2 regions of the Mycolicibacterium confluentis genome follow, and region 2 is predicted to be linked to the other one. Evidence: predicted binding sites of a transcription regulator. Region 2 holds the regulator's gene; the other holds the start of a gene.
What was found. Region 2 encodes LexA, which represses DNA repair genes until DNA is damaged. Its sites were predicted from a motif close to CGAACANNTGTTCG; they were not measured.

Region 1: G6N34_RS23555 (HNH endonuclease signature motif containing protein) is a predicted target of LexA. The motif match lies at 13,398-13,411, and genes of this name have one in related genera.

What each region holds. Positions count from the first base shown of each region.
Region 1 is NZ_AP022612.1:4,989,330-5,004,804, reverse strand. It holds gene G6N34_RS23605 (acyl-CoA dehydrogenase family protein) at 1-396, opposite strand, end outside; gene G6N34_RS23600 (acyl-CoA dehydrogenase family protein) at 389-1,600, opposite strand; gene G6N34_RS23595 (acyl-CoA carboxylase subunit beta) at 1,649-3,223, opposite strand; gene G6N34_RS23590 (Rv1352/Rv1906c domain-containing protein) at 3,281-3,733, opposite strand; gene G6N34_RS23585 (molybdopterin-containing oxidoreductase family protein) at 3,723-5,960, opposite strand; gene G6N34_RS23580 (nuclear transport factor 2 family protein) at 6,059-6,466, shown strand; gene G6N34_RS23575 (SDR family NAD(P)-dependent oxidoreductase) at 6,463-7,281, shown strand; gene treS (maltose alpha-D-glucosyltransferase) at 7,521-9,788, shown strand; gene G6N34_RS23565 (alpha/beta hydrolase) at 9,825-10,997, shown strand; gene G6N34_RS23560 (bestrophin-like domain) at 11,009-11,803, shown strand; gene G6N34_RS23555 (HNH endonuclease signature motif containing protein) at 12,009-13,394, opposite strand; gene G6N34_RS23550 (SRPBCC family protein) at 13,743-14,198, opposite strand; gene G6N34_RS23545 (rhomboid family intramembrane serine protease) at 14,245-15,126, shown strand; gene G6N34_RS23540 (TetR/AcrR family transcriptional regulator) at 15,157-15,475, opposite strand, start outside.
Region 2 is NZ_AP022612.1:2,976,700-2,992,174, reverse strand. It holds gene G6N34_RS13880 (acyl-CoA dehydrogenase family protein) at 1-2,061, shown strand, start outside; gene G6N34_RS13875 (TetR/AcrR family transcriptional regulator) at 2,058-2,672, shown strand; gene G6N34_RS13870 (molybdopterin guanine dinucleotide-containing S/N-oxide reductase) at 2,611-4,959, opposite strand; gene G6N34_RS13865 (acyl-CoA dehydrogenase family protein) at 5,073-6,233, shown strand; gene G6N34_RS13860 (sunset domain-containing protein) at 6,436-8,706, shown strand; gene lexA (transcriptional repressor LexA) at 8,725-9,423, opposite strand; gene G6N34_RS13850 (LysM peptidoglycan-binding domain-containing protein) at 9,698-10,204, shown strand; gene nrdR (transcriptional regulator NrdR) at 10,341-10,799, shown strand; gene G6N34_RS13840 (PhzF family protein) at 10,830-11,525, opposite strand; gene G6N34_RS13835 (alpha/beta fold hydrolase) at 11,581-12,603, opposite strand; gene G6N34_RS13830 (proteasome assembly chaperone family protein) at 12,662-13,639, opposite strand; gene sthA (Si-specific NAD(P)(+) transhydrogenase) at 13,813-15,228, opposite strand; gene G6N34_RS13820 (DUF4192 domain-containing protein) at 15,397-15,475, shown strand, end outside.

The DNA of each region.
Region 1 (15,475 bases), 2.0 Mb from region 2:
GCCGGCCCGGTCATTCACCGCGAACGCCGCAGTCCTGCGGCCCTCGATGAGATCGGGCAGCAGTTCGTCGCGCACGGCACCGCCGGAGGCGGCCACCAGGGCCGGAATCGCGAGATACACCGTGCCGAACAGAGGTCCGCACGCGAGTGCCGCGCCGAGTTCCTCGATCGCGACCGCCTGGTCGACCAGGGTGCCGCCGGCGCCGCCGTCGTCCTCGGACACCGCGAGCCCGAACACACCGAGTTCGGCACCCAGGCGGGCCCACACCGACGCATCGAACGGTGGATCGGATTCCATCAGGCGGCGGACCGTCGCCTCGTCGAAGTTGTCCGCGCAGAACTTTCGCACCGCCGCACGCAACTGCTGCTGCTCGTCGGTGAAGCTGAACTCAGCCACGGGGAATCTCCTTCCAGGGCATGCCGGCATCGGCACGCAGATCGCCGGGCAAGCCGAGCACGCGTTCACCGAGGATGTTGCGCATGACGTCGGAGGTGCCGCCTTCGATGGTGTTGGCCCGGCTGCGCAGGTAGCGCTGCTGGACGGGTCCACGCCAGTCGGACTCACCGTCGTCCTCGCGGTCCAATGCGTAGGTGTGGTACAGAACCCCTTCTGGCCCAAGGAGATCCATGCACCACTGGTAGATCTGCTGGTTGAGTTCGGCACCCACCAGCTTGCCGATCGAGCCCTCCGGACCGGGGCCGCCCACACCTGCCGAGGCGCGGGAACGTTCCGCGGTCAGGCGCTGCGCCTCGGAGCGCAGCCACAGTTGGGTCAGCTGGTCACGCAGCACCGGGGTGTGCAGATCGGGGCGCGACGCCCACAGCGACACCGCGTCCGAGATGGTGCCCGCACCACGCCTGCTGCCACTGCCGCCGAGCGCGCTGCGCTCATTCATCAGCGTGGTCATCGCGACGCGCCAACCGTCGCCGATCGCGCCGAGGCGATGCTCGTCGGGAATCCGGGCGTCGGTGATGTAGACCTCGTTGAACTCGGCCTGGCCGGTCATCTGACGCAGAGGTCGGGTCTCCACGCCCGGACCGTGCATATCGATGACGAAGTAGGTCAGGCCCTTGTGCTTGGGCGCATCGGGATTGGTGCGCGCCAACAGCAGGCCCCAGCGGGCGCGGTGAGCCAGGCTGGTCCACACCTTCTGCCCGTTGAGCACCCACTCGTCACCGTCCTGGACGGCGGAGGTCGCCAATCCGGCGAGGTCCGAACCGGCGCCGGGTTCGGAGAACAGCTGGCACCAGATGTCCTCGGTGGTGGCCAGCGGACGCAGCCAGAACCGTTTGAGGTCGTCGGATTGTGCGTGTTCACGGATCGTGGGGGCGGCCATGCCGTAGCCCATGGGATTCAGCCCGAGGGGCACGGGTCCACCTGCGCCCTGCAGGATCCTGTCGGCGACGGCCTGCAGGCCCCGGGAGACGCCGATGCCGCCCTGGCCCGCGGGGAAGTGCACCCAGGACAGGCCGGCGTCGTAGCAGGCCCCGAGGTACTCCTGGACGGGCACGGTTTTCGGATTGTGGTCGGCGATCACCTGTTCGGCGAGATCGGCGACCCGGTCTGAGTCAACAGCAGCGGTGCTCACCTGAGCCACCATAGGAAATCGACACCCGTCAAGATAGACCTGGGTCGAAATTGGTTCGTCTCACCAGGTGTCGACGAACCGCGTCCGCCGCGGGCCCCGCTCATGCAGTGCGGCGGCCGACAGTGTCGCGGCGATGAGGCTGCGCGTCTCGGCCGGGTCGATGACGTCGTCGATCTCGAAGATCGCAGCAGCGTTGAGCGCCTTGGCGTTCTCCTGCGCCGCGGCCGTGGCGGCCCGGACCCGCGCCTCACGCTCCTCGGGGTCGGCGATGGCGTCGAGTTCCTTGCGCAGCCCCAGGCGTACGGCCCCCTCCAGGCCCATCGGGCCGAGGTGGGCGCCGGGCCAGGCCGCGGTGAGCAGGGGTTCGCGCATGCTTCCACCGGTCATCGCCTGCGCGCCCAGGCCGTAGCCGCGCCGCAGGATCACCGCGACCAGCGGCACCTCGAGCGCCGCGCCGGCCACCAGCATCCGGGAGGCCCGGCGCACCAGCGCCGCGGATTCGGCGTCCGGGCCCACCATGAAGCCCGGGCAGTCCACCAGGGAGATCACCGGCAGTCCGAAGGCGTCGCACAACTGCAGGAAGCGCGCGGCCTTGTCGGAGGCCGCGGCCGTGATGGCACCGGCCATGACCATGGTGTTGTTCGCGATGAAGCCGACCGGGCGACCCTCGATGCGCGCCAGGGCGGTCACCATCTCCGGAGCGAAGCGGGGCCGCAGGAACGTCACAGAATCCACGTCGGCGAGGGTCTCGATGATGGGGTTCACCGGGTACGCGCGCCGAGCGCGTTCGGGAAGGATTGTGCGCAAAGGCAACTGGTCGGGGGCCTGGAATTCGGCGACCGGGCCCTGGAAGTAGGCGAGCAGGCGTTTGGCGGTCGCGACGGCCGCGGCTTCGTCGGGCACCACGACGTCGACGACGCCGTTCGGTTCCTGAACCGAGATGGGGCCGACGTCGTCGGGAGCGACCTCCCCGAGGCCGCCGCCGGCGATCATCGCGGGACCGCCCATACCGATCGAGGTGTCCGCGGTGGCGACGATCAGGTCGGAGCATCCGGCGATCACGGCATTGCCCGCGAAGCACCGACCCTTGACGACCGCGATGCGCGGAACCAGGCCGGACAGCGACGCCCACAGTTTGAAGGCCCGGACCTCCAGCGAGGACACCGTCGGGTAGTCGGTGTCACCGGGCCTGCCGCCGCCGCCCTCGGCGAAGAACACCGCGGGCAGGCGCATGCGCTCGATCAGTTCGAAGAGGCGGTCCTTCTTGTGGTGCCCGAAGACGCCCTGCGTGCCGGCCAGCACCGTGTAGTCGTAGGACAGCACCGCACACGCACTGCGCTCGGGCCCGAACAGATCGCCGTTGACGCGGGCCGTGCCGGCGATCAGCCCGTCCGCGGGGGTGTTCGCGGTCAGATCCTCGACCGAACGGCGCGCTCGCTGCGCGGCGATCGTGAATCGGCCGTACTCCAGGAAGGATCCGGAATCGACCAGATCGGCGATGTTCTCCCGGGCCGTCCGTCCGCCCGCCGCGTGACGACGCTCGACCGCCTGGGGCCGAGCCTCGTCCTCAGTCAGGGCTCGTCGCCGAAGCAGTTCAAGGTGGTCAGCGGGCAGATCGGCATCGGCCTCGGGCATCGTCGCTCCTTAGGGACCGGGTGGAGGATGACCCACGTTAGGCGACGGGGTTGGACCTCAGCCCGCGGGCGGGCCCGGATTGGTCAGCACGATCCGTCCGAGTTGGCCGAGGATCTCGGCGGGACTCGCTCCGGCGGGCGCGCAGCCCGGCAGACAGTCATCGATGCGCTGCCACTGCTGGCAGTCGCTGGTCTTGAAGCTGGTGTCGCTGGCCTCGATCTTGACGACCTGCTGCTTCTTGCTCATGGCGTTGTCGACGATTTCCTCGCCGTTGGTGCGCTTCCAGTAGCAGACCTTGCCCTCGACTGGGCCGGCTGAACTGTAGGTTCCGGGCGTGATGTCGGTGCCGACGGCGTAGGTGCCGCTGCCTTCGATCGTCGCGGTGGGGCCGGGCGCCGGGCCAGGAGGCGGCCCCGGTGGTGTCGGCTCAGCGGCGCTGATCGCGGTCGAGGCGCACCAGCCCGCGACTGCCAGCGCAGCCGCCAGCCCGATGGTTTGCTTAGACCTCATAACTTCCCAGTGTAAACGTTTGCTCGCGCCGGTCTTCACCTTCGGTGACGGCGCTCACTGGCCGCACTCCGACATACGTCGAGCTCAATGCCGGTGTCTGGGAGAGCGGATCCACCGGGGATCCCGTGACCAGCAGATTGCGGTTGACGCCGTGGACGATCGCCGGGGCCGACCCGGCCGGGTCGAAGACCCGCGAACCCCAGCCGTGATCGACGATCACCACCCCGCGGCGAGGCCGGTCGTCGATCTCGGCGTCGAGTTCCACCGCGCCGGCGGGGGAGAACACCTGGATCCGATCGCCGGTGGCGATGCCCAGTTCGGCCGCGTCGTCGGGGTGGATCACTGCGACGCTGCGCCTGCCGCCGGGATGCAGACCGGGCAGGTCGTTGAGATAGGAGTTCATCGAATGCCGGTGGCGGCGGTTGCCGAGGAGGAAGGGGTGGCCCGGCGGTGCGGTCGGGGTGGGTGTGTCGAGCAGTTCCCGGGCCCGCGCCACGAGGCTGTCCGGCGCCAGGTGGATGCGCCCGTCGGAGGTGCGCAGCGCGGCGTCGAACCGGCCGTACTCGCGCGGTCCCAGCACCATGCCGTGCGGGTGTCTCTGCAGTTTCCGCCATGACAGCTTGTGGCCGTTCACTTTTCGTGACATCGCGATGATCAGCCGATCGATCCATTTCGGCTGGAACGCCAACGCGGGCCGCCGGGTCACTCGGGCAAGCGTGCGCGTGGCGGCGATGAACCGCGTCACCATCGCGGACCCGAACAGCGGAGTGCGCATGGCCAGCGCGAGGTCGACGAAGATCCGCCACTCCTCGTGAGCTTCCGGCGGTGGGGCCACGGCCCTCGCGCCGAACTGCACATACGGTTCGTCGTGCATATTGCTGGTGAGCGCCAGCAGGTCGTCGCGTTCGAGCCAGTGCACCGCGGGCAGCAGCCAGTGCGCATGTCGGTGGCTTTCGCGTTGCACGAAGTCGATGGCGACCAGCAGGTCGAGTTGAGCCAGTGCCTCGTCCAACGCCGCGCCGTCCGGTCCGGACACCACCGGGTTGCCGGCGTTGATGACCATGGCTCGAATCCGACCGGGTCCCGGCGTGGTGATCTCGGCGGGCAGTTCGCTGAGTGCATGCGCCCCCGCGACCATCGGCCGACCCGCGACCCGGCTGAGATGGTCGGGGGTTTTGGCCAGGCCGGCCAGTCGCAGCGCGTCCAGGTACCCCGGTTCGAATCGGCGTCCGCCCGGCCGATCCATCCGTCCGGTGATGACGTTGAGGACGTGCCCCAACCATTCGCCGACCGTGCCCGTGATGTGCAGCGACACCCCGGTGCGGGTGATCGCCATCGCCGACCGCGCGGTGGCGAATTCACGCGCGATCCGTTCGATCTCGGCGCGCGGGATGTCGCAGCGCGTCGCGAGATCGTCGAGGTCGGCCGTGTCGGTCAGGCGTCGAAGCTCCTCGCACCCGGTGGCCCGGTCCACGCAGTCCGCGGTGTGTTCGAGGCCGTCGTCCAGGATCACCTTGACCATCGCCAACAGCAGCGCCCAATCCTGGCCGGGGCGGACCGCGAGGTGAGTGTCAGCCCGATCCGCCGACTCGGTGCGGAGGGGATCGACGACGACGATCGTCGCGCCCTCGCGTTGCCGCTGCAGTGCGCGCTGCCAGCCGCCGGGTGCGGTCTCGACCCAATTCCACGCGCTGACAGCAGGATTTGTGCCGACCAGGAGGAAGTAGTCGCAGTTGTCGATGTCGGACACCGGCACCATGATCGGCGAGCCGTACATGGCCTCGGCGACGACGTGCAGCGCGTTCTGGTCGACCGAACCCACCGCATAGCGGTTGGCGGTGCCGATCCCGTCGAGCCAGGCGTTCATGAAGATCAGGTTGGACGACGAGAATCCGGCCGGGTTTCCGTAGTAGGCGCCGATGGTGTCGGGTCCGTCGGCGTCGATGAGCGCCATCATCCGGGCCGCGATGTCGGCGATGGCCTCGTCCCAGGTGGCCTCGATGTAGCGGTCGCCCACCCGCTTCATCGGGGCGACGATCCGGCGCGGGTGCGACACAAGCTGATGCGCGTTGCGGCCCTTGGCGCAGAAGTCCCGCCAACTGTGCGGGTTGTCCTTGTCGGCGGAGATCTTGACGACGCGGTTGTCGGCGACCGTGACCTCGACACCGCACGAGGCCAGGCAGTACCGGCAGAAGGTGAACACTCGGTCCTCGGATGGGCCGCTCATCAACTCAGCGTGACGTTCGCGGTCCGAGCTGTAAAGTCCGAATCGCTGATCGGCACACGAGAGCGCGCTGTGTCCCGCATCCGAACGAAAGAGCGAGTATGACCGACGATCGTCAGGACATCTCCGATGTTCTGATCAGGTACGCCACCGGGATCGATCGGCGCGACTGGCCGTTGTTCCGGACGGTCTTCACCACCGACTGCGAACTCGACTACGGCGAGATCGGCACCTTCCATGGCGTGGACGCCGTCACCGAATTCATGGAGCAGGCGCACGCGATGGCCGGGCAGACCCTGCACCGCCTCAGCAACATGGCCATCACGGTCGCGGGGGACACGGCCGAGGCCCGGACGTACATCGACGGCCTGATCCTCGCGCCCGACGGACAGTCCGGTGTGAACGCCGTCGGCGTCTACGACGACGACCTGGTGCGCACCGGCGACGGGTGGCGCATCGCGCGGCGCCGGTTCACCGCGGCGCGCGTGACGACCGTGGGGGCACCGTGACGTTCGCGCAGAAGTACGGGCCGTGGGCCGTCGTCGCCGGGGCGTCCGACGGGGTGGGCGCCGCGTTGGCCGAGGGCCTGGCCGAGCGAGGACTCAACATCGTGCTGGTGGCCCGCAGACAGGGGGTGCTCGATGAGGTCGCCGCCGGGATCGAAGGCCGGACCGGGGTCTCCACGCGCAGCCTGGCCGTCGACCTGGCCCACGAGGACGCCGCCGCTGCCATCGCCGAGGCGACCGCCGACCTGGAAGTCGGTTTCCTGGTGTACTGCGCAGGGGCCGATCCCGACTTCCGACCGTTCCTCGACAACACGCTCGCGGCGGCCGAATCGATGGTTGCTCGCAACTGCCTGACCCCGGTGCGACTGTGCCACCACTTCGCGCCCGGGATGGTCGCGCGCGGACGCGGCGGGATCGTGCTCTTTGGGTCGGGCGCGGGTCTGGCCGGCGGTCCGAACATGGTGGCCTATGCCGCCAGCAAGGCGTTTGACATGGTGTTCGCCGAAGCCCTGTGGGCCGAACTCAACCCGGCCGGGGTCGACGTCGTCGGCCTGATCCTGGGCAAGACGAACACCCCGGCACTGCGCCGGCTCGAATACGAGCGCGGCCAGATCGCATCCGAGGAGGACGTGCCGGACGGTGCCGTCGACGTGTCCACCGTCGTGACCGAGGCCTTCGACAACCTCACCAACGGGCCGACGGTCTTCGTCGGCGAGGACATGCGCGCGGCCGCCCAGTTGATGGGGTCGGTCAGCCGGAACCAGGCCGTCGCCTTCCTGTCGGCCGCGATCACCTCGTCGATGGGGGAGTCGACCTAGCGGGTGCTCCCGTCTGTCTCAGGCGGGCTTTCGCTGTGCGTTTCGACGCGTGTTCTGGGCGTCCGTTTCGGAGGTGCGTTTCGGAGGTGCGTTTCAGCGGACCACTCGCGCGGCAATACTGCCCGCGAGGTTCGTCTTACGAGGTTCGCCGAAAAGCGCATCGTGCCAGGCATCCGTAGGCTCGGCATTGCGTGCTCAGCGGATTCGGGGTCGCGGGCACGAAGTCAGGGAGGAGTTGCATGTCGCAATCGGTGGAATCTGCGCTCAGTGACCAGTCTGAGCAGCCCAACGAACCGACCGAGATCACCTTCGACGAACATCTGCACCCCGCCAGGCCTCGGACTCTGCGGTACCGGCCGCGCGTCAAATCCCCCTTCACCCGTCGCTCCCTCGCGCAGGACGGCCCCGCCTCCGCCGAGAACCCGGCCTACGTGTCGTGGCTGCTGTCGCAGTCGATGCTCAGCGATGCCAACGAGATCAGCCAACAGTTCTCGGGGCAGGGGTCGATGTGGCAGAACCCCTACGCCAACCCCAATCCGCGCGGCGCGGTCGACACCGCCTCGGTCTGGTTCACCGCCTACCCGATCTCGTTGATCACCCGACCCGACGAGTCCTTCCTCAAGGCCATCGCGGATGAGCAGTTGTGGAAGGCGTTCGCCGAGATCGGCATCGAAGCCGTGCACACCGGTCCGGTCAAGCGTGCCGGTGGCATCTCGGGCTGGCAGCACACCCCCAGCGTCGACGGCCACTTCGACCGCATCAGCACCCAGATCGATCCGGCCTTCGGCACCGAAGAGGAGTTCCGCCACCTGTGTGGGACCGCCAACTGGTACGGCGGCACGATCATCGACGACATCGTGCCCGGCCATACGGGCAAGGGCGCGGACTTCCGGCTCGCGGAGATGAAGTACGCGGACTACCCGGGCATCTACCACATGGTCGAGGTGGACCCCCTGGACTGGGACAACCTGCCCGACGTGCCGGCCGGAGCGGATTCGGTCAACATCGACGCGGCCACCGAGGACTGGTTGGACAAGGCCGGGTACATCATCGGACGTCTGCAGCGGGTGATCTTCTACGCCGAAGGGGTCAAGGAGACCAACTGGAGCGTGACCCGACCCGTTCTGGGCGTCGACGGGATCGTCCGGCGATGGGTGTACCTGCACTACTTCAAGGACGGGCAGCCCTCCATCAACTGGCTCGACCCGTCGTTCGCCGGCATGCGCCTGGTGATCGGGGACGCGCTGCACTCGCTGGCGGATCTTGGCACCGGCGGACTCAGGCTGGACGCCAACGGTTTTCTGGGCGCGGAGAAGACCGCGGCTGAGGACAACCCGGGATGGTCGGAGGGTCATCCGCTGTCTGAGGCCGCCAACCACCTCATCGCCAGCATGGTCCGCAAGGTCGGCGGGTTCACCTTCCAGGAGTTGAACCTGACCATCGACGACATCAGGCAGATCGGTGAGGCGGGGGCCGACCTCTCCTACGACTTCATCAGCCGACCCGCCTATCAGCACGCCTTCGTCACCGGCGACACCGAGTTCCTGCGCCTGACGCTGCGCACCACGCTCGAGTTGGGCGTGGACCCCGTGTCGCTGGTGCATGCCCTGCAGAACCACGACGAACTCACCTATGAACTCGTGCACTGGTCCACCGGCCACCGTGACGACATCTACGAATACAAGAACGAGCAGGTCACCGGTGAGCAGTTGGGCGACATCATCCGTCGTGACCTCAGCGAGAAGCTGACCGGCCCCAACGCGCCGTACAACCGGGTGTTCACCACCAATGGAATCGCCTGCACCACAGCGTCTCTGATCACCGCCACGCTGGGGGTCACCGACCTGGCGAAACTGGACGAGATGGTCGACATCGACCACGTCCGGCGCGCCCACCTGCTGCTGGCAATGTTCAACGCCCTACAACCCGGCGTCTTCGCGCTGTCCGGCTGGGACCTCTGCGGGATGCTCCCCCTTCCCGCCGAGCAGGTTTCGGCGCTGCTGCGCAGCGGTGACACCCGATGGATCCACCGCGCCGCACACGACCTCATGGGTGTCAACCCCGACGCGGAGCGGTCGTTGGCCGGCATGCCAAGGGGGAGAAGTCTTTACGGATCGATCCCGGAGCAGTTGGCCGACGAGGCGAGCTTCCTGCGTCAGCTGCAGGCGATCCTTCGCGTGCGGTCGCACTACGGCATCGCCACCAGTCGTCAGATCGACATCCCCGACGTCTCGCACCGCGGCATGCTCGTCATGGTGCACCGACTCGAAGACGATCGCGTCTATCAGCTCACGGTGCTCAACTTCGCCAACGAGCACATCGCCGGCACGGTGCGCTCGGACAAGCTCCCCGCCGGAGGCCACGTGTCGGACATGTTCAGCGGGAAATCGCTGGCCACCGTGGACGATCTGCACAGCTTCGCCGTCGACATGCCGCCGCACCACGGACTTGCGCTCCTGGTCGAGGCGCCCGAACCTGACGACGCGGCTTCCGATTCGATTGGATGACGCCTTCGCGGGCGGCGTGGGTGCCAGACTGTGCTGGTGGACCCTGCGGGCATCTATCGGACGGGAAGCCGTGCGGTGCGGCACTCCGGTGTGTTGGCCGCGATGGCGGGTGGTTGGTTGGCCGCTGAGTGCCGGCCACATGTGCTGGCTGCTCAGGCCATCTCCTCGTTGCCCGTCCCCGTTGGTCCGGTCGGTGACATCGCCCGTGGGGTTGCCGCCCAGCACGCCGACTCGGTCTTGGACCGAGCGTTGCGGGAGGCGTTCGGCGACGGCTTCGCCGACGACGCGGTACATCCCAGAACGCCGCCACGTCGGGTGGGTTCCCGCGGGCCGGTCACGGTCCTTCGACACCGGCGTCGCTACTGTGGCGGTGCCGCGGACATCTCGTATGGGGATGGCGGGCGAGCACACACCCTCGACATCTGGCGACGGCCGGACACCCGTTGTGACGCCCCGGTGCTGGTGCACATCCCGGGTGGTGCCTGGTCGGTGAACGACAAACGCGGGCAGGGATATCCACTGCTGGCCGCGATGGCTGAGCGCGGCTGGGTCGGGGTATCGATCAACTACCGTCGGAGCCCGCACCACGCGTGGCCCGCGCACGTGATCGACGTCAAGCGCGCGGTGGCGTGGGTCAAGCAGAACATCGCCGACTTCGGCGGAGATCCCAGTTTCATCGCGGTGACGGGTGGGTCCGCCGGTGGGCACCTGAGCGCGTTGACCGCGCTGACAGCCAACGAACCTCGATTCCAACCCGGGTTCGAATCCCTCGACACCACAGTGCATGCCGCGGTTCCGATGTACGGCGTGTTCGACCTGACCGACTCGCGGATCATGCATCCGCAGATGATGCCGTTCCTGGAACGCTCGGTGCTGAAGATGCCTTTGGCAGGCTCTCGCGACACTTACGAGTTGGCATCGCCCGTGTGCCATGTCAGCAGCGATGCCCCACCGTTCTTCGTGCTGCATGGCGCCAAGGACAACGTCGTACCGCCCGGTCAGTCACGGGTCTTCTCGGCGGCCCTGCGGTCCGCGGGTGCGGCGACGGTGTTGTACGCCGAACTGCCCAACGCCCATCACATGTTCGACGCGCTGGCCTCGGTGCGGGCGCACCTGGTGGCCCAGAACGTCGCGGCCTTCCTCGGGATCGTCTATGGGCGGCATCTTGCGGCGCGAACGGGTGGGCCATTGCAGCCCGGCGGTGCTTGAGAGGGTCGTCGATGGTGAGTGCGTGGCTGGTCAGCCATATCCCGGCGGGCCTGCTGTTGGTGCTGCTGATCGTCGTGATCGCCGGTGGGGCGGTGGCCCTGCAGGTCCTTGTCCGGCGGCGGTTTCCGGTGTTGCGCCGCGAGGACCACAACGATGTCACCAAGTTCACCTACGGTGTCATCGGTTTCGTCTACGCGTTCTTCATCGGCTTCGTGGTGTCGGCGATGTGGAGTCAGATCGGCGCCGCGGATGGCAAGGCCCGCGCCGAGGGTTCAGCGGCGGTCCAGATGGCGCGCGATGCTTCGGTGTTCGCTCCCGCGGACGCGGACCGCATCCGCGCGAGCCTGTTGACCTATGAGCAGGCGGCGATCGACGAGTGGTCCAATGCCATCCACGGGAGTTCTGCGGCTGCTGATTCCGCCCTGGCCGATCTGTATTCGACATATCGCCAGATCCGCCCGGCCGACGACGTGCAGAAGTCTGTCCTGACGACGTCAGTGGTGAACCTCGACAAGATCAGTCAGGCGCGTACGGAGCGGATTGTGCAGGCCCGCACCGACACTGGTCCGCCCTGGCCGCTGTGGGCGGTGATCTTTCTGACCAGCGCGATGGTGCTGGGCACCGTCATCATCTACGGCGTCGAGCATCCCATGATGCACTACCCCATGGTCGCGATCGTGGGAACGCTGGTGGCCACCAATCTCTTTCTGGTGCTCCAGCTTTCCCACCCGTTCCTCGGGGGTATCGCCGTCAGTCCCGAGCCGCTGCGCGAGGTGGTGGCGGTGTTGTCGGGGGAGCGGGGCTAGGCGGTTCTGGCCGAGGCGCGCTGTCACGGCAGCGGTCGTGTGCCACCAGTATGTCGACCGTCGCGTAGTCCATCGGGACCATGCCGCTGGACGATTGGGTGGGGACGGAGCGTCGCGAGCGGGATCCAGTCGCGTAGGTGATCGCCAAGCTGATCGAACGCGCGGCTGAACACCGGGTCTGACGTGCGATTCCGCCAGACCCGGCTCAGCCGTCGTCCTTCTGCTGGTCGGGGTCGGGTGGGTCGGGGCCGCCTTGGTTGTCCTCCGTGTCGCGTGGTGCGAGGAGGTTTTCCGGGTGGTGGTAGTCATTCACCCGTGGTCCGCCGTTGTCGAGATGCGGCGGTGGGATCCATTCACACCGCCCGTTGCGCATGCGGGTTTTCCAGCCGGTGGGACCGACTTTGCGGTTGTCGGGCCCGCAGGCCAGAGCCAGCTCGTTGATATTCGTTTCTCCGCCGTCGCCCCAGTCGAGGACGGCGTGGTGGACTTGGGATTGGTAGGCCGAGGCGGTGCAACCCCGGTCGCGAGCATGAAGCACGATGCGCTGCGCGGGGGTGGCGATCCGCTTGGCCCGCCCGAGATACAGCGCCTGCCCGTCGTCATCGAACACCGACAGGTAGTGAAAGGCATGGGAGGCCATCCGGATCAGGTCGCGCATGGGCAGCAGGGAGCCGCCGCCGGTGATGCCGAACCCGGCCCCGGACTGGAGTTCCTTGAGCGTCGTCGACACCACCACCGTCACGGGCAGGCCGTTGAGTTTCCCGAGTTTCTTCGAGGCCAGGAGCATGCGTCCGGCGGCGACCAGGGCGTCGTGCTGGCGTTGGGCTTTGGTGCGGTGGTCGGCCTTGATCTGTTCCTCCGACGGCCGCCCCGACACGCACGGTGTTTCGTCGTCGGGGTTGCACATTCCTGGGGCGCCCAGTTTGGCGCAGCCGGCTTCGAGGAGCGCGGCGGCTTCGGGGGTGAGGTGTCCCCGGACTTCGGTCAATCCGTCAGGCCCCTGCTTGCCGAAGGTGAGGCCGCGGCGGCGTTGGATGTCGGCATCGTTGAACGACCCGTCGGGATCCAACCACAACAGCATCCGGTCCAACGCGGCCCGCAGGTCGGGCACCCCGAGCTCGCTGGCGTGGTCGGCGGCCAATTTCTCGGCCGCGACTCGGGCGCTGAGGTCGACGTGGTCGGGCAGTGCTTTGAAGAACTTCCGGATCCTTTCCACGTGCGCGGGCCCCACCCGGCCTTCGGCCACCTGTGCGGCGACGTTCGGCATGATCGGCTCCAGCGCCTCGCCGGTCATCGCCCGCCGCGGACCCAACACCTCGGCGTCGGCGACGCGTTGGCGGGCTTCTTCGGCGGGGATTCGCAACCGGTGGGTCAGGACTTTGGTGACCTTGTCGCCGCCGAGTTCCTCGGGTCCGCACTCCTGCAGGCGTGCAACGAGTTTGTGGTCGACGGCGGCGTGGGCCCAGCTGACTTTCTGTAGGCGTTCCATCACCGTCAGCACCTGCAGTGCGGAGAGGTCATCGACGGACGCGGCGGCGAGGCGAGCGTGGACGCCCTCAAGCTCAGAGAGCAGGGCGGCCACTGAAGTCATATTCGAACAGTAGTTCGGGCCACCGACAGAAAACGTCGCGATGTGACTGGAGAAACCCAAGGGGCAGAAGAAAATTCAGGGAATCGAGCTGTTTCGGATGGCAAGTGAATCCGCGTCGGGAGCCAGTACAGCGCCGAGGAGTTCGGGGAGGACGAGTGTCATCACAGGAGGGGTTCTGAGCCGGGAAGGCAAACTCGCCGAGCGATGCGCTGGCGAGGGCGGCCGAACTCGGCGTCAGCGCAAGGTCTCTGGGGCGTTCTTAGGGCGCCTCCGGTCGCATGGCTTCGCGGGCCCGCGCAGAGCCAGCGAGCAGCACCCGTTGCACTGCAACCCAATTCAGACCAAGCCTCAGCCCAACTCCTCCGCGATCGCAGCCAACCGCGAAATCGACCCCGCAAGCCGATCCGAAGTCGTCGTCCGAGCCCGCACCATCCGGGCCTCGTCCGTCAACTGAGTCCAGTCATAGGTGTGCGTCACCCGGCACCGTGACGGACCCAGCGGTTCGATCTCCCACCGCCACAGATGCCCCGGCCGAGGCTGATCGACCTCCGAGGGTTGCCAGGCGATGCGTCGGCCCTCCTCGAACTCCACGACATGGTTCTGCCGGACCTGACCGGTCGTGAGCGTCATCGAGAACACCTCGCCCACCGCGCGGACGCGGGTCGGCGTGGCCTCGGCGAGGTTGTCGTTGCCGTCCCATCGCGGCTGCTGCGCGACGTCGGCGATGAGTTCGAAAACGGTCGCCGCGGGCGCCGCGATCTCGCGACTGGCTGTGACCACCCGGGCCGCTGAATCATCGGAAATCGACATGCCGGATATCCAATCAGGCGGCACAAGTACTTTTACGGGCATGAGTTATCCGGGCCCGCCGCACGCCGCGCCGCAGACCCCCGTCTGCTACCGGCATCCCGATCGCGTCACCTACGTCACGTGCACGCGTTGCCACCGGCCCATCTGCGGAGACTGCATGCGGTCGGCAGCGGTCGGCCACCAGTGCGTGGACTGCGTCCAAGAGGCCGCGGCCTCTGTGCGCGAGCCCAAGACTCAGTTCGGCGGGACGCTGCGCACCGCGACGACGCCGGTGGTCACCTGGACTCTCATCGGCCTGAACGTTCTGGCCTTCGTGCTGCAGATGGCGGTCGGTCAGCTCGAACCGGACTTCGCGCTGTGGCCGAACGGCGTCGCGCACTTCGATCAGTGGTACCGACTCATCACCTCCGCGTTCCTGCACGACGGGACGCTGCACATCCTGTTCAACATGTGGGCGCTGTACATCGTGGGCCCCGCGTTGGAGATGTGGTTGGGCCGCCTGCGGTACGTGGCGCTGTACGTGCTTAGCCTGCTGGGCGGGTCCGTCGCGGTCTACCTGCTCTCGGACCCCTCAAGCCTGACGCTGGGCGCCTCGGGTGCGGTCTTCGGCCTGTTCGGCGCGACCTTCGTCATCGGCCGTCGCCTCAACCTGGATGTGCGCTGGGTGGCGGCGCTGATCCTGATCAACGTCGTCATCACGGTCGTCGCGCCGGCCATGGGCGCCGGACCGATCAGCTGGCAGGGCCACCTGGGCGGGTTGGTCACCGGATCCATCGTGGGGGCGGCGTTCGCGTATGCGCCTGCCCAGCGGCGTGCCGCGGTCGGGGCGGGAGTGACGGTGGCGCTGCTCGTGGTGTTCGCCGTCCTGCTGTGGTGGCGTACGGGAGTGTTGATCGAGCCGTACCGGATCGTCGTCGGCTGAGCAGCCCCACGGGCTGAACGCCCCGAACCGCTACCGACTGGCGGTCTTGATCCCGACCGCGTGACGCAGTTGGTCGAGGAAGCCGTCGTCGTCGTCACTTCGGACGATGTAATGGCAGACGGCCACCCTGATCGCTGTGGCCGCCTTCACCGGCGCGCTGGGTCCGCTGAGCAGTTTCTCCAGCTGGGCCCGCATGACAGGCAGCACCTGCGACAACCGGGCGATGACCACCTCGGGTTCGATGTCGATCGCGCGCACTCCCGAGTAGGAGTGCTGGTAGTCGACGATGAACCGCAGCGCCGCGTCCAGGCGGTCGGTGCCACGCAGGCCGGCGGTGGCCCGGCTGATG
Region 2 (15,475 bases):
GCCGTCCATCTGCCGGAGTCCGCGGGAGGCCAGGGCGGCGGCCTGACTGAGGCCGCGTGCGTCCTCGATGCCGCCGGCTACGCACTGCTGCCCGGACCGCTGCTGCCGACCATGATCGCCGGCGCGGTCGCGGCTGCGCCCGGCGCCGGGCCCGTGCTGCGCACGCTCGCCGCTGAGATCGCCGAGGGCACCAGGGCCGTCGTGGTGCTGCCGGAATCCGGCCAGCTGACGGCCACCCCCGTCGACGGCGGTTGGGAATTGACCGGTGCGGTCGGACCGGTGGTCGGGCTCGCGGGTGCGCAGCGGTTCGTCGTCTCGGCGCGCACCGACACCCACACCGTGTGGACGGTGCTGCACACCGGCGGGGACGGCCTGGACGTCGTCGCGGAGGCGGGCACAGACCTGACCCGCGACGTCGCCACCCTGAGGGTCGACGGCCACCTGGTCAGCAGCGCTGCCGTCGCGGACGGGTTCGACGTCGACGCCGCGCGGTTCGCCGCGGTGGCACTGACCGCGGCCGAGGCGGCGGGTGTCGCCCGCTGGTGCACGGACAACGTCATCGCGCACCTGAAGGTCCGGGAGCAGTTCGGCCAGCCGATCGGCGCCTTCCAGGCGTTGCAGCACAGGGCCGCCGCGCTCTACATCGACAGTGAACTCATCGCCGCATCGGCCTGGGATGCGGCCCGTGCCGCCGATCAGCCAGCGGCCCAGCAGCTCATCGCCGCCGCCGGCGCGGCCATCGTCGGCAACGCCAAGCTGCCCGACCTGGCGCTGGACGCGCTGACGATGTTCGGGGCCATCGGCTACACGTGGGAACACGATATGCACCTGTACTGGCGGCGGGCGATCAGCCTGTCCGCGGCCAGCGGACCTGTCGGCCGGTGGGCGCGCCAACTCGGTGAGCCTGCGGCCCCCACCCGCGACTTCTCCATCGAACTGCCCGACGTCGAGACCGAGTTCCGGGCGCGCGTCGTCGAGATCCTCGACCACGCCGCGACCGTGGTCAACGACCAACCCGGCCGGCAGAGCCCGGACTACGCCAACCTCTACACCGGGGCGCAGCGCGATGTCCTGGCGGCCGCGGGCCTGTTGGCCCCGCACCTACCCGCACCCTGGGGCCTGGACGCCACGCCCGTTCAGCAGTTGATCATCACCGAGGAGTTCGACCGGCGACCCGAGGTCGTCCGCTCCTCGCTGGGCATCGCCGAATGGATCCTGCCGACGATCCTGGCCTTCGGGTCCGACGCGCAGCGCGCACAGTTCGCCGAACCGATCCTGCGCGGCACCCACGCCTGGTGCCAGCTGTTCAGTGAGCCCGGCGCGGGATCGGATCTGGCGGCGCTGAGTACGCGAGCCACCCGGGTCGACGGTGGCTGGCGTATCGACGGGCAGAAGGTGTGGACGTCCTCGGCGCACTGCGCCGACTGGGGTGCACTGCTGGCGCGCACCGATCCAGAGGCCCGCAAGCACAAGGGGATCGGCTATTTCCTGGTCGACATGACGACGCCCGGGATCACGGTGCGTCCGCTGCGTACGGCCACCGGCGACGCGCATTTCAACGAGGTGTTCTTCGACGACGTGTTCGTCCCCGATGACATGCTCGTCGGGGCTCCCGACGCCGGATGGTCGTTGGCCCTGGCCACCATGGCCAACGAACGCGCCGCGATCAGCGGGTACATCAACAACGACCGGGAGTCGGTGCTGCGGAACCTCGCAGACGGCCCCGGGGCCGACCGCGAGGCCCTGGTGCGCGCGCTCGGTGAGGTCCGCGCCGCCACCAATGCCATCGCCGCACTGAACCTGCGGGACACGCTGTCCCGGCTCGCAGGGCACTCACCGGGCCCCGCGACCAGCATCGCCAAGGTCGCCACCGGCGCCGTCCTGCGCCGGATCGGCACCGCCGCTGTGGAATTCGCGGGTCCTGCGGCACTGACCCATGGGGTCGGGGACACCGCGGTGGCCCACACGCTGCAGTTGCCCGCCGAGATCATCGGCGGCGGCACCCGGGAGATCCAGCTCAACATCATCGCCACCATGATCCTGGGATTGCCGCGGCGATGACGGGCGGTCCGGTCAGTCTCGCGGGGGCGTCGGACGAACTGCCCGAGTACAAGCGTGCGCGCCGCACCCAGATCGTGAACGCGGCCCTTGCCGCGCTCAAGGAGCACGACTACGAGCAGATCCAGATGCGCGACGTCGCCGAACGCGCCGACGTCGCACTCGGCACCCTGTACCGGTACTTCGGCTCCAAGGAACACGTCTACGCCGCGGTGCTTGCGGAATGGGCGCAACCGGTCTTCGTGGCCGACGACTCGGACTCGCGGCCCGCGGTGCAGCGTCTGCGCGCCAAGGTGCGAGCCATCGTCACGAGCTTCGAGAAACGGCCGGGGTTCTTCAAAGTCTGTCTCCTGCTGCAGAACTCCACCGACCCGGCCGCCGCGCAGATGATGGACGAGTTCGCCGAGGTCGCGACCCGCACCCTTGCGCACGACTTCTCGGCTCTCGGCGAGCAGGAGGCCCACGACGCCGCGGTGATGTTGTGGGGCATCATCAACACCGTGCTGTCGGCGGCGATTCTGCGCGGCCATCCGATGGCGCACGCCTATCGGATCAGCGAGGCGTTCGTGGATCTGGTGGCGCCGCGGTTTCCCGACGATCAGCGCGGGCGGTGATCCGCGGGGGTTCGTGGGCCCGCACCGGGGGAAGAGTGCCCGTGTACTTCTCCACCTGCACCAGCACGTGCGCACCGGTGCACCCGTGCGCCAGCGCAGAGGTTCCGACGTCGTCGGTGAGGACGTTTGGATTGCCGTGCGCGCACAGCGAATCCGGGTCGGCCGGATCGACGGGGTCATACCACGCGCCGGTGGCCAACTGAACCACACGCGGGCGCACACCTTCGTCGAGCACCACCCCGGCCAGGCACGCGCCGCGATCGTTGAACACCCGCACCACGTCCCCGGGCTCCAGCCCACGTTCCGTCGCGTCCTCGGGATGCATCCGGATCGGTTCGCGGCCAGCGACTTTCGACGCCTGGCTGGTGCGCCCGGCGTCGAGTTGGCTGTGCAGTCGGGAGGCCGGCTGGTTGGCCAGCAGGTGCAGGGGGAACTCGGCGGCCCGCGGCCCGCCGAGCCATTCGGCGGGCTCATACCAGCGTGGGTGGCCCGCACAGTCGGCGTAACCGAACCCGGCGATGGTGTCCGAGTGGATCTCGATGCGTCCGCTGGGCGTGGCCAGTCGATGCGCGGCCGGGTCGGCACGGAACTCCGACAGCAGTGTCAGCCCCTCCTCGACGGGCAGGTCCAGGTGGCCACGGGCCCAGAACTCGTCGAAGGTGGGGACTGAAAAGTCGAGTTCGGCGGCCCACGTGGTGTACATGTGCTCGAGCCATTCCCGTTCGGTGCGGCCGTCGGTGAACGCCTCGCCGAATCCCAGGTGGTGCGCGAGGGCGGCGAAGGTCCGGTGGTCGTTGCGAGCCTGGGCGTACGGCGGTGCCAGGGCGGGCATCGCGACCAGTCGGGGATCGTTGCGGGAACCCGAGAAGTCGTCGCGCTCATACGGTGTCGTGGAGGGGACGACGATGTCGGCGTGCTTGGCCATCGCGGTCCAGTACGGGTCGTGCACGACAACGGTGTCCACTCGGCTCAGTGCGCGCCGCAGGCGGGGAATGTTCTGGTGGTGGTGAAACGGGTTGCCGCCGGCCCAGTACACGCATCGGATGTCGGGGTAACGCAGGCGCTGGCCGTTGTACTCGAACATCTCGCCGGGGTGCAGCAGCATATCGCTGACCGCGGCCACCGGAATGAACGTCTGCACGGGGTTGGGGCCCTGCGGCAGGCGGGGCAGGCGGCACCGCACCGGCGGCAGGCCGGGCTCGTTCATGGACCCGTAGCCGTGGCCGAAACCGCCTCCGGGAAGACCGATCTGGCCGAGCATCGCGGCCAGTGTCAGGCCCATCCAGGGGGCCTGCTCGCCGTAGCGGGTGCGCTGCAGCGACCAGCTGACAGTGAGGATCGTGCGCCCCGCCGCCATCCGCCGGGCCAGGGCGCGCAGCGTGTCGGCGGGCACCCCGCTGATCTGTGCGGCCCACTCCGCCGACTTGGGCACGCCGTCGTCGTGGCCGAGCAGGTGCCCCTCGAACACGTCGTAGCCCGTGCAGAATTCGCGCAGGAACTCCTTGTCGTGCAGCCCCTCAGAGACCAGGGTGTGCGCCAGGCCGAGCATGATGGCCACATCGGTGCCCGGTACGGCGGCCAGCCAGTCGCAGGGCCCGACGACGTCGTCGCGCAGGGGGGAGACCGACACGATGTGCCCGCCGCGGGCGCGGAACCGCGCCAGCGCCTCGCGGGCCGGATGTGCCGTGGTGCCACCATCGTTGATCGCGGTGTTCTTGAGGCCGACACCGCCGAAGCAGACCAGCAGATCGGTGTGCTCGGCGATCACGTCCCAGCTCGTGGAGCGTTTGAACAGGTTGTCGTGCGTGCCCACCACGCGCGGCATGATCACGCCGGTGGCGCCGAGGCTGTAGGAGTGTCGCGAGAAGGTGTATCCGCCGAGCAGTTTCAGGAACCGGTGCACCTGGCTCTGTGCGTGGTGGAAGCGCCCGGCGCTGGACCAGCCGTAGGAGCCGCCGTAGATGGCCTCGTTGCCGTACCGGTCGACCACCCGACGCAGTTCGGTCGCGAGCACCTCGGTCAGCTCGGGCCACGACAGTTCGACGAACTCGTCGGAGCCGCGTGCCCCGGTGGGGCCGGGGCCGTGTTCGAGCCAACCGCGCCGCACCGCGGGGGCCGCGACGCGGGAGCGGTGCCGGATCGACCCGACCAGGTTGTCGAGCAGCGGCGACGGGTCAGTGTCGTAGGCCGGGGCGGTGACGGCGGTGATGTCGCCGTCGGCGACGTCGGCATGGAACGCACCCCAGTGGGTGAGGCTCATCGGTGCGGTGTTGCCGCGCGCACTCATGACTCCCGAGTCTAGGTGCGCAGGTCGGCAGCCCGATTCCCGACCAACCACCCGGTTGGTATATCGTCGTGCGCAAGATTCGCAGTTTGATCAAACCCGCCCCGGAGGTCCCCGTGAGCAACGCCGTGAAGTTCCAGCGCACCCTGTTCGAGCCCGAGCACGATCTCTTCCGCGAGTCGTACCGCGCCTTCCTGGACAAGCATGTCGCGCCGTACCACGAGCAGTGGGAGAAGGACAAGATCGTCGACCGAGGTGCGTGGCTCGAGGCCGGCAAGCAGGGCTTCCTCGGCATGGCGGTGCCGGAGGAGTACGGCGGCGGCGGCAACGATGACTTCCGCTACAACGCGGTGATCGCCGAGGAGAACACGCGCGGCCGCTTCAGCGGACTGGGCTTCGCGCTGCACAACGACGTCGTGGCGCCGTACCTGCTGCGCCTGTGCACCGAGGAGCAGAAGCAGCGTTGGCTGCCCGGGTTCTGCTCCGGCGAACTGATCACCGCGATCGCCATGACCGAACCGGGCACCGGAAGCGACCTGCAGGGCATCAAGACCCGCGCCGTCAAGCAGGGCGATCACTACATCCTCAACGGCTCGAAGACCTTCATCACCAACGGCATCCTGTCCGACCTGGTGATCGTCGTCGCTCAGACTGACCCCGAGAAGGGCGCGCTGGGCTTCTCGCTGCTGATGGTGGAGCGCGGCATGGAGGGCTTCGAGCGCGGTCGCCACCTCGACAAGGTCGGCCTGGAGGCCCAGGACACCGCCGAGCTGTCCTTCACCGACGTCAAGGTGCCCGTCGAGAATCTCCTCGGCGAGGAGGGACAGGGCTTCGTCTACCTGATGCAGAACCTGCCCCAGGAGCGCATGACGATCGCGATCTCGGCCGCCGCAGCCATGGAGGCGGTTCTCGAGGAGACCATCCAGTACTGCAAGGAGCGCAAGGCGTTCGGCAAGCCGATCGGCAGCTTCCAGAACAGCCGGTTCGTGCTGGCCGAGCTGGCCACCGAGACCACCGCGGTGCGCATCATGATCGACGAGTTCCTCAAGATGCACACCAAGGCGCACCTGTCGGCCGAGCAGGCCGCGATGGCCAAGTGGTACGCCACCGAGGCGCAGGTCAAGCTCATCGACCGCTGCCTGCAGTTGCACGGTGGCTACGGCTACATGCGCGAGTACAACGTTGCCCGCGCCTGGTTGGACGCCCGTGTGCAGACCATCTTCGGCGGCACCACCGAGATCATGAAAGAGATCATCGGGCGCAGCCTGGGCGTCTGATCCGGCGCTCTTTCAAGAGCGAAGAGAATAACCGTCCCGTATCGAAACCGTGCTTTCGGGTCCCGGATGCATGTTATTTACGTTACGTATGGGTATTCTGTGCCGGATGAGGTTGGCCCGTCTTCGACTGTGCCCTGAATTCGGGCTGGTCCTCGCAGGCTGACGATGCAGATGGCAGGGTCGGAAAGCGCGGGGTGAGTCGATGACACGGCAGTGGAAACGATTCGGGGGAATCGGTCGAACGGCGTTGGGAATTGTTCTCGCTGCCGCCGCGGTCGCGCTTTTTGCGCCGACTGCGCATGCGTCACCGGAAAGTGACGCCACGGACGCGATCAATGCGGCGTTCGACGCCGCCGGTGGAGACGCGTCGACCCTGGGCCCGCGGGATGGCGGTGTCTATGCCGTGGGCCCGGGTTTCGGGCAGAACTTTGCCGGTGGGGCGATCTTCTTCTCGCCAGCAACCGGTGCGCGAATCATGCACGGCGCCATCCTGGAGAAGTACCGCGACCTCGGCGGACCCGCGGACAGTGATCTGGGCTTCCCGAACATCGATGAGGGTCCGGGCCGGATCAGCCCGGAGAGCCGTAACAGCACGTTCAGCGCCGCTGACAACCCCGTGATCTTCTGGACGCCGGAGACCGGCGCCTGGGTGGTGCGCGGTGCGATCAATGCCGCGTGGGACAAGCTCGGTGGCTCGGCTGGCGTCCTCGGTGTCCCCATCGCCGACGAGACGTACACCGGCGACGTCATCTCGCAGCGGTTCACCGGTGGTCAACTGTCGTTCGACACCGGCACCAAGGTCTTCACGACCGAACCGGCCGACCTTGCCGGACAGCTTGTCGGCCTTGAGATCCCGTCCGACGCGGCGTCGGCGATCGCGACCGCCTGGCGTGCCGCCGGCGGGTCCTCAGGACCGCTCGGGGTCAAGGCCGGGGAGCAGTACGCCATCGGAGACGCTGGGGCCGGACAGAACTTCTCCGGCGGCAAGGTGTTCTACAGCCCGGAGACGGGCGCCCATGCCGTTTCGGGGGACATCCTGGCCAAGTACGAGTCGGCCGGTGGTCCCACCGGAGACTTCGGTCTTCCGGCCGGCGGTGAGGCCGACGGCGGGGTGCCGGACAGCCGGATCCAGGTCTTCTCCGCGCCGGACAATCCGACGATCTTCTGGACGCGGGAACACGGTGCTGTCATCGTGCGCGGCGCCATGAAGGCCGCGTGGGACAAGCTGGGCGGCGCCACGGGTGCGCTCGGCGTCCCCACTGGGGATCAGAACACCGAGGGCGGGATTGTCACGCAGAAGTTCAGCGGTGGCGAGCTCTCGTGGAACAGTCAGGACAACACCTTCACCTCCGATCCCGCGAACCTGGCGCAGTCGCTGGGCGGGCTCGAGATACCGGACGCACCCGTGCCGAGCGCCCCGCCCGCGGCCCCCGAAGGTGAGACGGACAGCGGAATCACCTGGCAGAGCTGGTGGCTGTGGTGGATCATCCCGGTCGCCCTGCTGCTGCTGGGTTCGGTGTACGCCTTGGTCGCGATGCGCAGGCGCCGGTCCGCGCAGCACGCCGACTACGACGACGAGGACGACGACGAGGACGAGGGCCCCGACGCCGGGTACGAGCCCGGCTACGACTCGGGGTACGAGCCCACGTACGAGAAGAGGTTCGGCGAGGCCCGCGACGACGAGAACGGTTGGTCGCGCCGCACGGACTTCGGCGAGCACGACGACGACGCCTACCTGCCGCCGGTGTCGCGGCCTGCGTGGGGCGAAGAGACCACGTCGCTGCCCCGCCTTGCACCACAGGCCGACGACGACGACGGTCTGTTCACTCATCGCGGCGCCCACGAGTCGGCCGACGCGGTCGAGGACGACGAGGACGATCTCGACGCCGACACCGCTCCGACCCGGGTCATCAATGTTGGTGACGATCAGGCCGGACGCCACGCCGCACACGATGTGGGCGACCAGTCCTGGTCCTCGCAGCCGGACGACGACGACGACTACCTGCCGGGTCCGGGCTCGCTGTTCGCGCCCGTCTACGGCGCGGCGCCGCCGCCCGCGCGCAGCTTCGAGGCGCCGCCCAGCCGGTACGTGTCGCAATACGAGCAGGACTATCAGCAGGACGTCAACGCCGGCTACCAGGAACCGGAACGCGGCTACCAGGAACCGGAACGCGGCTACCGGGAATCGGACTACGAGGAGCCGGACTACGGCGACCAGGGCCAGCGCGACGAGGACGCCGTGGTCGTGTCGGGCGAGGCCGAGGACGAACATGCGGAGGTGGCCGCACCGCCGGCCATCCATCTGCCGCTCGACGACCCGCATACGGCGCCAGAGGGCTATCCCGTGAAGGGCAGCATGCGAACGGGGCGCTACCACGTACCGGGATCACCCGGCTACGACGAGACGGTCGCCGAGATCTGGTTCGCCAGCCCGGAATTGGCTGAGGCGAACGGGTTCAGCCGCGCCGACTGACCGCGTTCAGACCGCGGCTCAGATCTTGCGGATGACGGTCACGACCTTGCCGAGAATGGCCGCGTCGTTGCCCGGGATCGGGTCGAACGCCGGGTTGTGGGGCATCAACCACACCTGACCCGCGGTGCGCTTGAAGGTCTTGACCGTGGCTTCGCCGTCGATCATCGCGGCCACGATGTCACCGTTGTCGGCGACATTCTGCTGGCGTATGACGACCCAGTCGCCGTCGCAGATCGCGGCGTCGATCATGGACTCGCCGACCACCTTCAGCAGGAACAGCGAACCCTCGCCGACGAGTTCACGCGGCAGCGGGAAGACATCCTCGACAGCCTCCTCGGCGAGGATGGGGCCGCCAGCCGCGATCCGTCCCAGCACGGGCACGAACGTGGGTTCCGGCAGGGCGTCGGATCCGGCCACGTCGGTCGCCACGGCGTGCGCAACATCATCAGCGCCACGGACGTCCACCGCGCGGGGGCGGTTCGGGTCACGGCGCAGATAGCCCTTGCGCTCAAGGGTGCGCAGTTGGTGGGCCACCGACGAGGTCGACGTCAGGCCCACCGCGTCGCCGATCTCGCGGATGCTCGGGGGATAGCCCCGTGTGGTCACCGAGGCCCGGATGACCTCGAGGATGGTCCGCTGCCGCTCGGTGAGAGCAGGGTCGAGCGCGCCTTCGCGACTGGTCGCGGGTGAACTGCTGCCGTTCTCGGTGTCAGCCATGCGTTCGAATGTAGTCCCGCAGGGGGCAAGAATCAAACATGTGTTCGAGGCGTGTCGCCATCTGTCCTGCTGGTGCCCCTGTGGCCGGTGATGTTGGTGTGGCGAGGACTCGTCGCGGCGGCCTGGAGCGATTTTTTGTCGGAGGCCCGTTCTATCGTTCGGCTACGGTTCGATCACATGTTCGGTTTCAGACTTCTAGTCGAACACATGATCGATTATATTCGAACACAGGAGCGAACGCATGGACCGCCCGCAGCGACCGAAAGGACCGGACATGACCCACACCAGCGTGTACCCGAGGACCGCATCGGCCTTCTGTGAAGACAGGTGGCCCGCCCCCCGGACGTCCCCGGGCGTCGACGCACCGCGGCGCCCTCGGAGCGGCAGCGGCGTCGCGGGACGGCCCGCACCGGCGCGACCGGCGGCCATCGCGCCGCGCTACCGCGGTACCGGAGTGCGGGTGTCGCGCGCTCCCCATGCCCGCACGCCCGGGCGCCGGATCACGCCGTTGACCCTGGTGGGCCTGGCCTTCACGGCCGCGCTGATCACGATGTGGCTCGGCGTGGTCGCGCAGTTCGGTGAGGCCGCGCACGCCTCGGCCCCGGTTCCGGATCGACTGGCAGTGGTGCAGGTCCGGTCGGGGGAGACGCTGGCCCACGTGGCCGCCCGGGTGGCGCCGGATGCCCCGGTGAACAGCGTGGTGGACCGCATCCGTGAACTCAACGAGCTCGAGTCCGGGGCGCTGGACGCCGGCCAGACGCTGATCGCGCCGGTCGCCTGACAGCCGTACGTTCGAATTCAGGTGGCGGACAGTCATGATCGTCGTGGACTTCGGTGCCCTGGCCGCTGAGCGGCGCACCCAGGTAGTCTCTGAGTCGTTGGGGTCATCCCACAGGCGGCACGACGAAGGAGCGGGCATGCACTGTCCTTTCTGCCGGAATCCTGACTCGCGTGTCGTGGACTCCCGGGAGACGGACGAAGGCCAGGCCATCCGTCGGCGCCGTTCCTGTCCGGAGTGTGGGCGCAGATTCACCACTGTCGAGACGGCCGTGCTCGCCGTCGTGAAACGCAGCGGGGTCACTGAACCGTTCAGTCGGGAGAAGGTGATCAGCGGCGTGCGCCGGGCCTGTCAGGGGCGCCAGGTGGACGATGACGCGCTCAACCTGCTCGCCCAGCAGGTCGAGGACGCGGTCCGGGCCGCAGGTCCTGAAGTTCCGAGCAACGAGGTTGGTCTCGCGATTCTGGGGCCGCTGCGGGAACTCGACGAGGTCGCCTACCTCAGGTTCGCCTCGGTGTACCGGTCTTTCACCTCGGCCGACGACTTCGAACGCGAAATCGAGGCCCTGCGTCAGCACCGCGGGGTCTCCGCGGGTTGACCCTGGCGTTCCTGCTGTCCTGGGGCAGTTTCAGTCGACGCGCCGAATGCCGTCGTTGACGGCGGCGCCGGCAACCTGCACCCAGCCCTCGGGCGACCACGTTGTCTCGATGCGCGAACCCTGGCCCTGCGTGATGCGCAGGTCCCGGCTGAGGTAGTCGGTGATGCGCACCGCCGCAGCGCCAGTGGCCTCGTCCTCGACGATGCCCAGATGTGGCGCGAACATCCGGGAGCGGATCTCCCCGGCATCCCGGTCGGTCCACGTCCACAGATAGTGCTCGACGTCGTCGGTGTAGTCGGCGGGATCGGCCGCCATCAGTTCGTCGACCGAGTCCAGATCATGGATCGCGAACTCAGGCGCCCATTCGGAGCGTGCGCTGATTGAGGTGAGCCTGTCAGGGCCGACGTCGTAGTTGACCTGAACGATCCCGGCTGCGGTCTGCAGCGTGTGCACGGGTGTCCCGATCTCCTTGAGCCACCACGATGCACCCACGGTCGGGTGGCCCGCGAACGGCAATTCGGTTGTCGGCGTGAAGATCTGCACCTGTGCCGTCGCCGCGCCGGCAGCCGGGATGTGGACGTAAATGGTTTCGCTGTAACCTAATTCAGCGGCAAGGGCCTGCCGGTCCTCGGGCGCGACGGTCCTCGCGTCGACCACGCCGAGTGGGTTGCCGTAGTTGCCGTCTGAGTCGGTGAACACCCGAAGCACCGTGACGTCGATACCCATGTCCCGACTGTACTGGGCAGTGACGCGGATTTGGTCTGGATCCTCGGCGACGGTCTCAGGTCGCCGAACGCTCGTCGTGACCCATCGCGTCGAGGACTGCGACCTTGGTGTCGGACGTGCCGGTGAGGGTGGATTCGGTGATCCCGGACCGCAGGAGTTCCCGCAGTGCGGCCTGGTCGTATTCGGCCGGTGCGGTGGTGTCGATGAAGCGCTCGACGACCTCGACGAAGCGGTCGGGGTCGTCGTGGAACGGAAAGTGGCCTGAGCGTGGGAAGATCTCGAGTTGTGAGCCGGGCATGGCGGCGTGCGCCATGCGGGCATGGGCCACCGGGATGACGACATCCTGGTCACCCCAGATGAGTTGCACAGGAACCGATTCCGTCAAATAACACCGGTCGAGCATCGTCACCACCTGGCCACGCCAGTCAACAACGGCACGCAGGGTGCGGGTGAAGGCCGACGATGCGGTCGGTTCGGGCAGGTCGCGCAGGATGCGCAGCACATCGGGCAGGTCGCGCCCGACACGAGTGGATCCGAGCACCGCGCCCGCGGCCTTGCCGAATGCCTGCAGCGCGGGCAGCACCATCGGCAGTCGCAGCAGTCCCAGCGCCTCGCCGCCCAACGGCAGGGAGGCCATCCGCAGCGCCACGTTGACGTCCTTGGTCACACCGCCTGCCCCGACCAGGATGAGACGCTCCAACAACTGCGGGAACTGATAGGCGAACTGCATGGCGACTCCGCCGCCGAGGGAATGACCGATGACCGTGACGCGCTCGATGTCGAGCACGCTGAGTAGGTCGCGCATGCCGTTGGCGTAGGCCGCCACCGAATAGTCGGCTCGCGGCTTGTCGGACTGCCCGTGGCCCAGGAGGTCGGGCGCGATCACCGTGAATCGTTGGGCGAGCTTGGCGTGCACGGTGTCCCACGTCGTCGAGTTGTCGCCGATGCCATGGATCAGCAGCAGGGCGGGACCCGTTCCGGCGATCCGGAACGCCCGCCGGTAGCCGTGGATCGTGCGGTATTCGAGCGTGGGGGAGAGCTCGCGCACCGACCGGAGGTTCGGCTTCTGTGGGCTCATAACGCCAACCTCGTCGTCGGGCCCGGTGGGGCGTTGTCTCTACGGCCCGCCGTCGTGTTTACAGCGTGCCGTCGTCGTCCCGGAACGGATCCCGATTCTTCTCACCCGCCTGCTGGGCGAGGAAGCGCTCGAACTCAGCTCCGAGTTCGTCCCCGCTTGGCAGGTCCTCGTCGTGAGCCAGCAAAGATCGATTCTCTTGGGCGGCGACGAAAGCATCGTACTGACGCTCCAGCGCGCTCACCACTTGAGCGACCTCCGCACTGGCCTCGACCTGTTCATCGATTTTGGTGCGGACGTCGGCCGCCGCCGCCGTGAGCGCCGCGGTGGGCAGGTCAAGCGACGCGCTGCGGGCAACTTCCTCGAGCAGCGCCTGCGCTGCGGCCGGGTAGTCGGTCTGCGCCAGGTAGTGCGGCACGTGGACCGTGAACCCGACGACTTCGTGGCCGTGCTGGGCGAGGCGGTACTCGAGCAGGCTTGAGGCGCTTCCGGGCACCTGGACCTCGCCGACCCAGGGCGTGTGCTCGGTGATCAGATCGCCGTTGTTGCTGTGCGCGGTCATCGTGATCGGCCGGGTGTGCGGCACCGCCATCGGAATGGCGCCCAGCCCGATGGTGCGCCGCACGTCGAGGCGTTCGGCGAGAAGTCGGACCGCAGTGATGAACCGCTCCCACTTGAGATCGGGCTCCAGTCCCGCCAACAGCAGGAATGGCGTCCCGGACTCGTCGTGCAGCGCGAACAGCGAGAGTTCGGGATCCTCGTAGTCGGAGAAGTGATCGGTCTTGAACGTCATCAGCGGGCGGCGCGACCGGTAGTCGAGAAGTTCGTCGATCGCAAACGACGCCACGAGTTCGGTGTCGAGGTGATCCTTGAGGTGCTTGGCCGCCAGCCGAATCGCGTGGCCCGCATCGGAGAAGCCCTCAAGGGCGTGGATCAGCACCGGCCCCTGGCCCTCGTTGTTGACCAGTTGCGGCGCGGGGAACTCCAACTCGTACATACCGGTCTGCTCGGGTTGGTTCGGACCTGGTACGTGCGCCATTGTTCGCCTCCTCGTCACTGCCTGAACGCTGCGTGGTCATTCAGGGTTCAAGTGTCCCTCACATTGTCGGACGTGCCAGCGGCGGCACGGCCTCACAGCGGTGCAACGCCTCCGCTGGTGGCGAAAATCCCTGGTCGGGCGTAATTTCGCCCACCGATGAATAGGAGGTGACGTCAACTCCGGTACAACTGCAGGGCCCGCAGCTTGTTCATCACATCCAACGCGGCGACCTTGTACGCCTCGGAGAAGGTCGGGTAGTTGAAGACCGCGTCGACGAGGTACTCGATCGTCCCGCCGCATCCCATGACGGCCTGGCCGATGTGCACCATCTCCGTCGCGTTCGTGCCGAAGATGTGCACGCCGAGCAGTCGCAGGTCGTCGGTGGACACCAGCAGCTTGAGCATGCCGTAGGAGTCGCCGGCGATCTGCCCGCGCGCGAGTTCGCGATACCGGGAGACACCGACCTCATAAGGCACGGCGTTCCTCGTCAGGTCCACCTCCGTGGCGCCCACGTAGGACACCTCGGGAATGGAGTAGATGCCGATCGGCTGCAGTTCCATCATGCCTTTGGTCGGTTCGCCGAATGCGTGATACGCCGCGAGCCTGCCCTGTTCCATCGACGTCGCGGCCAGTGCGGGGAATCCGATGACGTCGCCGACGGCGTAGATGTGGTCGACCTTGGTGGTGAAGTTGTCGTCGACGTGGATCCGCCCGCGCGCGTCGGCCTCCAGGCCCGCCTTGGCGAGGTCGAGGTGATCGGTCTGCCCCTGTCGGCCCGCCGAGTACATGACGGTCTCGGCCGGAATCTGCTTACCGCTGGCCAATGTCGTGACGGTGCCCGCGGCCCCGACGTCGACCGCGGTGACCTCCTCGCCGAATCGGAACGTCACGGCGAGGTCCCGCAGGTGGAAGCGCAGGGCCTCGATGATCTCCGGATCGCAGAACTCGAGCATCGAATTCCGCTTCTCCACGACGGTGACCTTGGTGCCGAGGGCGGCGAACATCGAGGCGTACTCGATGCCGATGACCCCGGCGCCGACCACGACCATCGACGTCGGCAGCGTCTTGAGGTCCAGGATGCCGTCAGAGTCCAGGACCCGGTGCTCGTCGAACTCCACACCGGCCGGGCGTGCCGGCTTGGTGCCGGTGGCCAGGACGATGTATCGGCCGCGGACCGTGATCCGCTCGGCGCGGCTGGGATCGTCGACGGAGATCGTGTGCTCGTCTTCGAATCGGCCGTGCCCCGTGTACAACTCGACGCGGTTGCGCAGCAGCTGTGAGCGCACCACCTCGATCTCCTTGCCGATCACGTGCTGGGTGCGGGCCAGCAGGTCGGCCGGGGTGATCTTCTCCTTGACCCGGTAGCTCGCGCCGTAGAGCTCACGCTGGGTCATGCCCGTCAGGTAGACGACGGCCTCGCGGAGTGTCTTCGACGGGATCGTGCCGGTGTTGACGCACACGCCGCCGAGCATCGTGCCGCGCTCGACGACGGCCACAGACTTGCCGAGTTTGGCCGCGGCGATGGCGGCGCGCTGCCCACCCGGTCCCGAACCGATGACGACGAGGTCGTACTCCTGCATCGAGCCCATACCCGCGTGTTTACGCCGGGAAATGGCGTCGAACGTGCCGGCGACGTCAACTCCGCGTGAACATTTCGCACCCGCCCGGTGTCCACAGTTGCGAGTTCGTCCACAGGTCACCTCCGATCCGCCGCCGTTGGACGCGTGCTGACGGTGTCCATTGGGACGGTCGAGCACATGACACCTCGCCGCGACTTCAACCTCACCCATCCCGGTTCGCTGATCGCCGCCATTCCGGCGGTGCTCGGCTTCGTCC